DNA from 2 places in the Variovorax sp. GW823-FHT02B07 genome. Region 2 is predicted to be linked to the other one. Evidence: riboswitches for the same ligand, from Rfam matches in the RefSeq annotation. Region 2 holds a riboswitch; the other holds the start of a gene.
The links. Region 2 has a riboswitch for cobalamin ahead of AC1RGU_RS08580 (TonB-dependent receptor domain-containing protein). Riboswitches for the same ligand answer to the same signal wherever they lie in the genome.

Region 1: another riboswitch for cobalamin. It lies ahead of AC1RGU_RS15750 (TonB-dependent receptor); the one in region 2 lies ahead of AC1RGU_RS08580 (TonB-dependent receptor domain-containing protein).

Annotation. Positions count from the first base shown of each region.
Region 1 is NZ_JBXAJX010000002.1:1,025,382-1,029,463, reverse strand. Features, by position in the region: gene AC1RGU_RS15750 (TonB-dependent receptor) at 1-1,991, opposite strand, end outside; cobalamin riboswitch at 2,123-2,405, opposite strand; gene AC1RGU_RS15745 (hypothetical protein) at 2,487-2,708, opposite strand; gene AC1RGU_RS15740 (hypothetical protein) at 2,858-3,265, shown strand; gene AC1RGU_RS15735 (cation:proton antiporter domain-containing protein) at 3,270-4,082, opposite strand, start outside.
Region 2 is NZ_JBXAJX010000001.1:1,829,529-1,833,610, reverse strand. Features, by position in the region: gene AC1RGU_RS08585 (cobyrinic acid a,c-diamide synthase CobB) at 1-92, opposite strand, end outside; gene AC1RGU_RS08580 (TonB-dependent receptor domain-containing protein) at 77-2,023, opposite strand; cobalamin riboswitch at 2,096-2,335, opposite strand; gene AC1RGU_RS08575 (hypothetical protein) at 2,469-2,696, shown strand; gene AC1RGU_RS08570 (cell division protein ZapA) at 2,693-3,043, shown strand; gene AC1RGU_RS08565 (sulfite exporter TauE/SafE family protein) at 3,336-4,082, shown strand, end outside.

The DNA.
Region 1 (4,082 bases), on a different contig from region 2:
TTGGCCGCATCGACCTGCCGCGCGCCGACGTGGCGCACGCCGAGTTCGGCCTCCCACTGCGGCAGGAAGCGCCAGTGCAGCCACAGGTTGGCAGCCACCTCGGGCACGCCGGCGGGCGTGTTGCCCGCGCGCGAGACCAGCGACTTGCCGACCGCCTCGTTGAAGTCGTCGTAGCGCGCACGCAGCCGCGCGGCGTTGGCTTCGAGGCGCAGCGTGGAGGTCAGCGCCAGGTCGAGCGTGGCCTCGATGCCTTCGGACGACTGCTTGCCGATCTGCTGCACGACGGTCGGGTCGTTCGCGTCGCGCGACAGCAGCTTGGTCTTCTCGATGCGGTAGGCCGCCACGCTCCACGCGCCGCGGCCCTCGGCCAGCTGGCGCTTGTAGCCCACCTCGACCTGCTTGCCGACGCTGAGCTCGAACGGCACCTGCGTGGCCGAGGTGCTGATGAGCCCGGTGAGCGGATCGGCCGCGCGCGCCACCTGCGCATAGAACGACTGCGCGGCGTCGGGCGCGTAGACCACGCCCAAGCGGCCCGTGGCGTACTCGAAGGTCTTGTCCAGGCGCGGGGCACGGCCCTGCGGGTCGGTGCGCACGATCTTCGCGTGGTCCCAGCGCAGGCTGCCGACCACCGACCAGTGTTCGTTGAAGGCCAGCTTGTCTTCGGCGAAGAAGGCGTAAGTGCTGGTCCTGGTCTTGTAGCGCGGCAGGTAGGGCGTGGGCGAGACGTAGTAGCCGGGGTTGAAGACGAAGGCGTCGACCACCGAGCGCCCGCCGTAGGGCGTGTCGCTCGAATTCAGGAAGTCGATGCGGTTGGCGTCGAAGCCCACCAGCACCTGGTTCTTCAGGCCGAACAGCGCGTGCTTGAAGGTGGCGTCGGTGCGGTTGCCGATCTGCTCCTGGTCGTGGCCGATTTCCAGGTAGTCGCCGCGCGTCACGCGGTTCGTGGTGGCGCTGTAGGTGTAGGTTTCGCTGTCGCGCCAGTGGCGCTTGCTGTCCAGGCGATAGAGCTGGTTGCGCACGGTGACGGCGTCGTTGGGCGTCCACTGCGCATCGAGGCGGGTCCAGCGGTCGCGGTACTTGACCTCGGCGTCGTCGAGGTTGTAGTTCTGTTCGCGGTTCAGGCTGCTCACGCGGCCGTTGACGAGCGGCACGCCAAAGTAGCGCTGCGGCGTCTGGCGGCCCTCGTCGTGCGAGAGCGTGAACTGCAGCCGCGGCGACACGTCGAGCCGCACCGCGCCGCCCACCGCCAGGCTCTCGGCCTCGCCGCGCCGCATGAAGCCGTCGGTCCTGCGGTGGCTGATGTCGAAGCGGTACGAGAGCATGTCGTTGATCGCCCCGCCGCTGCCGAAGGCGACCTGGCGCGTGGCGTCGGAGCCGACGGTCACGAGTGCTTCGTTGCGAATCGGGCCGCGCGTGGGCTTCTTGGGCACCACGTTGATCGCGCCGCCGATGGCGCCTTCGCCGAACATCACCGAGGCGGCGCCGCGCAGCACCTCGATGCGGTCGGTCGACCAGGTGTCGAACGGGAAGGTGACGGTGCCTGCGCCCACGTACAGGCGCGTGCCGTCGTACAGCTGCATCACCGAGCCGTGGCCGTTGAAGCCGCGCGCCGACAGCGACGAGCCGCCGTTGCCCGGCGCGGGCGAACCCGTGATGCCGGTGGCACGGCTCGCGGCCTCGACCACCGACACGTCGCCGCGCGCGCGGATGGCGTCGCCGGTCAGCACCTCGATGCTGGCCGGTGTTTCGAGCGGCGTGAGGCCCAGGCGGCTGCCGGTCTGCGTGGGCTCGTCCAAGGCCAGCGGCGTGTGGCGGCTGGCTTCGACCTGCACGGGCGTGAGGCTGGGACGGCCGGCCGTGTCGCCCGACTGGGCGAGAACTGGCCCGCAAGCGAGGCCGAGCCCCAGCGAAAGACCTGAAAGACCCGAAAGGCGCACCCGTTGCAGGGGCGGGCCCGAGCGATCGCGCGGCGGCGATGCAATGCGATTCATCCGACTTCTCCTCCAGCCCGCGTCCCCGCAGGCTCTTGACCGATCGCGGACGCCGAGGGAGAAGAGACGAGGGGCGGTGCCGTTTCGCGCGAGGGAAAAGCGGCAGGCCCGGACACGCACTCCCGCAGCATCCGAAGGCGGTTGCGAAGGCCGGTATCCGGGCTCGCGGAGTGCGTCGGGGTGCAATGCATGCACCTCGGCGCCGAAGCCCTCGCCTTCCCACGCCGAAGCGCAGTGGCTGCCCGGGCGAAGAATCGCCGAGACCTGAGGGTGTCGATGTCCGCTGACCGTTGCGGGGGCAGCGCAGGAATGGAAGGGTCGTTCGAAAAAACGACGCCTCGCACCTGCTTCCCGTTTAACCCCGCCGCCAATCCTGTGACTGGTCGTGCAGGGCACCTTCGAACCGTGGGGTGTTGGACGACACCGGTGTGAACCAATGTTTCCAACCGCCGGGATTATAGGGAGCGCCCTCCGGCAGCTCCCTTGCGGGCCCCGTCAGACGGGCTTGCCGTCGGGCCCGAAGAGCCGCCGCAGCACCGCCACGCCGGCCACCAGTGCATTCGAATACGTGCCGTAGGGCTCGTGGGCGGCTTCGAGCGGCACGTACACATGGGTGGAGTCGCCGGGCGAGCCGTCCACGGCCTCCATCAGCACCCAGTAGAACTCCCCTTCTTCCAGTTCGTGGACGGTGAGTGCGATGTCTCTCGGCGAAGGCATGACGGTCAAAAATGAAACAGGGAATGAACCCGCCTTTGAACGGGCAAGGGGCCGGCGCGGTTGTCAGTACTAGGGCTTCTCCTACAGTGCCCGGACGCCGCGCGGCCTAATGTTAGGGGTGGGGAGTTGCATCAGAACAAGGAGTCAGCATGAAACATTTCACGCTTGAACCCAACATGCGCGCCGCCTTCGGTGGCGCGTTCTACCCGACCGGTTACTCCCTGGTGATGTTTCCGAGCGTCGAAGACGCCAGCCGCATCGGCCACGGGCTGATCGCGAAAGGCATCGTGAGCGGCGACGAGGTCTACCTGATACCGGCCGAAACCGTCCTGGCGGAAATCGCGCCGACCGTGCATGCCTCGCACAGTCCCCTGCCCTCCGCCGGCACCGACGGCGACACGGTGCGCGCCTTCATCCAGCTGGCCCACGAAGGCCACACGGGCCTGCTGATCCGCACCAAGGACGGCGCCATCGCCGAGCGCGTGATGGAACTGGTGCGTACCGTGCCCTACTCGATCGCCGAGCGCTACCGCACGCTGGTGATCGAGGACCTTTGAGTTCTCAGGCCGGCACCGCCATCGCGGCGGCGCGCTGCACCACATCGCGGGCCATGGCCTGGGCGAGTTCCTGTTCGCCCAGGAACACCTTCGCGTCGGTTTCGGCGGCCAGCAGGCGGGCTTCCTGCTCGTTGTGGCTGCGCACCACGGTCTGGATGGTGGGGTTCAGCGTGCGCGCGGTTTCGATCATCTGGCGCACGTTCATGGCGTCGGGCGTGGCCACCACGAGCACGCGGGCGCGCGCCACGTGCGCCTGGATCAGCACCGCCGGGTCGGCCGCGTCGCCCCACACGGCGGGGATGCCGGCCTCGCGCAGCTTCTCGACCAGCTCGCGGTTCTGCTCGGCCACCACGTAGGGGATGTCGTTCGTCTCGAGCTCGGCGGCGATGCGCCGGCCCACCCGGCCGTAGCCGACCAGCACCACCTGCCGCGACAGGTACTTGGCCTCGGTGGTCATGGGCAACTCGGCCAGCGGGTCGCTGCGCGCGTCGAGTTCGCGTGCGAACTTCGAATGCGCGTGCAGCCATTTCTGCAGCGGCGCGATGAGGCTGAACCACAGCGGGTTGGTGGCGATGGAGATCAGCGCACCCGCCAGCACCAGGCTCTGCCCTTCCACCGGCAGCAGGCCGAGCGACACGCCCAGCCCGGCCAGGATGAACGAGAACTCGCCGATCTGCGCCAGGCTCGCGCTCACGGTGAGCGCGGTGGCCAGCGGGTAGCGGAACACCAGCACCAGCGCGCAGGCCGCGAGCGACTTGCCCAGCACGATCACCAGCACCACGGCCAGCACCTGCAGCGGTCGCTCCACCAGCACCGA
Region 2 (4,082 bases):
CCCTGCCCCGAGGCCGGCGCGGCCACGAGCACCGCGGCGCAGGTGACGGCTGCGCCGAGCGAAGAGCGGCGGGTGTTTACTGCGGAGTCCACTTGAGTCCGACGTACGCGGTGCGGCCCCCGGTGGCGTAGAGCCGTGCGAACTGGTAGTCCTTGTCGCCCACATTGTCCACGCGCGCCACCAGGTTCAGGTCGCGCATGATCTGCTTGCTGGCCGACAGGTTCAGCAGCGTGTAGCCGCCGAGCTTGACGGTGTTGGCCGCGTCGTCGTAGCGCTTGCCAGAGCTCTGGACCTCGGCGCCCAGCGTCCAGCCGGCAATGCGCCAGTCGGCGCCCAGCGTGCCGTGGGCCCGGGCACGGCGTGCCAGCAGGTGATCGGTGGCGAGGTCGCGCGGGTCCTGGTAGTCGAGCGAGGCGCGCAGCGTGACGTCGCCGATGCGGTGGCCGCCCGTAAGGGTCACGCCCTGGTAGCGCGCACGCGCCGTGCTGGCGTAGCAGCCGAACGACGACTGGCAGCCCTTGGCGCTGCCGTCGAACACGATCAGGTTCTGCACGCGGTTGCGGTACAGCACGATGCCGGCCTGCGTGGCGCCGGCCGTGTACTGCAGGCCCAGCTCGACGTTGCGGCTCGATTCGGGTTGCAGGCTCGCCAGGCCGTACTCGCTGAAGCGCTGGTACAGCGTGGGCGCGCGGAACGCGGTGCCGGCCGACACGGTGGCGCGCAGGCTCGGCGTGATCGCGTAGCCGTAGGCGGCGCTGCCGGTGGTCTTGCCGCCGAACTCGCTGTCGTCGTCATGGCGCACATGCAGCTGCAGCGAATGCGGGCCCTTCACGTAGCCGTAACCCAGTGCGGCGGCGTTCTGCGAGCGGTCGCGCGAGAACAGCTTGGCCGAGGTGGTCGGCGCGTTCTCGAGCGCGTCTTCGCGGCGCTCGAGCGTGGCGGTCACCAGGTGCGCGCCGAAACGGAACTCGTTCTGGAACAGGTAGCCGCGCAGACGGGTTTCGGTGCGATAGAACGAGGGCTGGGTCTTGTAGACGGTCTGCGAATCGGTCACCTGCAGGCGGGTGCTGTAGATGTCGTTCCACTTCGCCGACCAGGTCAGCCCGGCGGTGCGCAGTTCGTTGGTCGACACGTCGTCGCGGAAGGTGATCGGCGGCTTGGTGCGAAAGCTCACCGACGGGTCGTAGGCCGCCTCGGTGTTGCTGGTGAGCAAGGTGGCGTCGATGCGCTGGTCGGGCGTGATCTGGAAGCCCAGCTTCAGGTTGCCCGAGGTGCTGCGGTAGCCGTCGCGGTCGGGGTTGGTGAAGCCGTCCTTCGAAGGCGTGCGCTTGGCGATCGGCTGGATGTTGAAGCCCTTGCTTTCCTCATGCGCCACGCCGAACGAGTAGTCGAGCAGCCCCGACTTGCCGCTCACGCCGCCTTCGATCCGGCGCAGGCCGTGGCTGCCGAAGCCGATGCCGGCGTAGGGCGACACGCCCTCCTCGCCGCGCTTGGTGAAGAGCTGGATCACGCCGCCCACGGCGTCCGAGCCGTACACCGCGGCGGCCGGGCCGCGCAGCACTTCGATGCGGTCGATCTGCGCGAGCGGAATGCCTTCCCAGCCGGCGCCGCCGGTCGATTGCGAATCGATGCGCACACCATCGAGGTAGACCGCGGTGAAGCGCGATTCGGCGCCGCGGATGAACACGCTGGTGGCGTTGCCCACGCCGCCGCTGCGCGAGATCTCCATGCCAGGCAGGCGCGCCAGCACGTCGGCCACGCCGGTCGCACCGCTGCGCTCGATGGTCTTGCGGTCGATGACGGAGACATCGCCCACCAGGTCCGACAGCGCCTGTGGCGTGCGGTTGGCGGTGACGACGGTCTCGTCGAGCGTGGCAGATGCAGCAGCTTGCGCCTGCGCGGCCAGTGGCACCAGGGCCAGGCCGCCGAAGGCCGAGGCCAGGGCGAGCGTCAGCGGCAGGCACGCGGGACGGTGGCGGCGCACGCTGGCGCGGCCGCTGGAGAGGGAAACACAGGAAATCATGGGGTGAACCGAACGAACTTCTATGCCCTGGCCGGCTTCCCCGCCGGCGCCATGGGCGTCATGGCTGCCGATGCGGCAGCCGCCTTGTTGGCCGGTATCCGGGCTGGCAGATCGACCCTTTGCCGCCTTCCCAGGCACCTGTTTCAGGGCGCCCAGTGGCTGGATGGAAAGGGGTGACGCGTTGCGGCGTCGTCTGCTTGACCGTTGCGGGGGCAGCGCAGGCGGCTTCGGCCCCGGGGGACGTCCACTCCTGCTTCCCGTTGAACTGCGCCGTGCGAACCACGCCGCGAGCACCAACGGGCGAGATTTTAGGCCCACGGGGCGCACACGCCACACCGGGTTTGATCACGAGCGGCGCAGGCCCCAGAATCTCGGCCACGTCCGGTGCGCGCCCCGCGCGGTGCGCCGGATGTTCCGAATTCCCGGGAAACTACAATCGCCAACCATGCCCGCCTCCAGCCCCATCGACCAGATCGCCGAGCGTGTGGAACGCCTGCTCGTGCGTCACGAAGAGGTGCAGCGCACCAACGCGCTGCTGCAGGAACAGGTCGATGCGCTCACGCGTGAACGCGACGGCCTGAAGTCGCGGCTCGCCGCGGCCCGCACCCGCCTCGATGCCCTGCTCGAACGGCTGCCGGCCGAACCCCCTTCCGAAGATTCCCATCACGCATGAAGCAGATTGAAGTACAGATCATGGGCCAGAGCTACTTGCTTGGCTGTCCCGACGGCGGCGAGGCGCAACTGCGCGAGGCCGTCGACCGCGTGGACGCGGCCATGTGCAAGATCCGCGACGCGGGCAAGGTGAAGGCACGCGATCGCATCGCCGTGCTCGCCTCGCTGAACCTGGCTTTCGATCTCGCGGCCCAGCAGGCCAGTTCTGCCGCTGCTGCCGCCGCACCGGCCCCTGCTGCTGCACCTGCAACGAGCACCGACGAAACCTCCGGTGACACCGACCCGCAGGCCGCCCAGCTCATTCAGAGACTCGATCAGGCCCTGGCGGGCGATGGACATTTGCTCTGAGGGCACGCGGCCCGGCACATCCGGGGCGTAAAATCCGTTTTGTCTGCAGACGTGTCGGGCTTAATATTTCCTTGTTCCAATGCTCTCCGGAGCCGGGCTTGGTACATCGCTTGACGGGCGTGATCATCTCGCGTCAGATGAACCCGAAGTCCTGCTGCCCTCGCCCACCTGAACCCTGGTTCAGGATGCGGGTCCGGCACACCATCTGCAGACACCTTTTCCCGCCACGGCCCCCTGCTTCACCGCACGGGGCCGTTGCTTTTTCAGCCGCTCGTTCTTTCCCCATCCTCCCGTGAACCTCGCTGCCCTGCTCGACCCGCTCCTGATCGCCGAACTCGCCGCGCTCGGCCTGGGCACCGGTTTCCTCGCCGGCCTGCTGGGCATCGGCGGCGGCATGCTGATGGTGCCGTTCATCACGATCATCATGGGCCAGCGCGGCGTGCCGGCCGACCTGGCGGTGAAGATGGCCATCGCGACCTCGATGGCGACGATCATCTTCACGTCGGTGTCCAGCGTGCGCGCGCACCACAAGCGCGGCGCGGTCCGCTGGGACATCGTGCAGCGCCTGGCCCCCGGCATCGTCATCGGCAGCCTCGCGGGCAGCCTGGGCGTGTTCGCGCTGCTCAAGGGCACGGCGCTGGCCATCTTCTTCGCGCTGTTCGTGGGCTTCTCGGCCACGCAGATGTTCCTCGACAAGAAACCCAAGCCCACGCGGCAGATGCCGGGCACCGGCGGCCAGCTCGCGGCGGGCGGCATCATCGGCTTCATCTCGGGCCTGGTGGGCGCGGGCGGCGGCTTCATCAGCGTGCCGTTCATGACCTGGTGCAACGTGGCCATCCACAACGCGGTGGCAACCAGCGCGGCGCTGGGCTTTCCGATCGCGGTGGCCAACGTGCTGGGCTACGTGCTCAGCGGCCAGTCGGTGCAGGGCCTGCCGGCCGGCGCCTTCGGCTACATCTGGCTGCCCGCGCTCGTGGTGATCGCGGCCTGCAGCGTGTTCACCGCCCCGCTGGGCGCCAGGGCCGCGCACAGCCTGCCG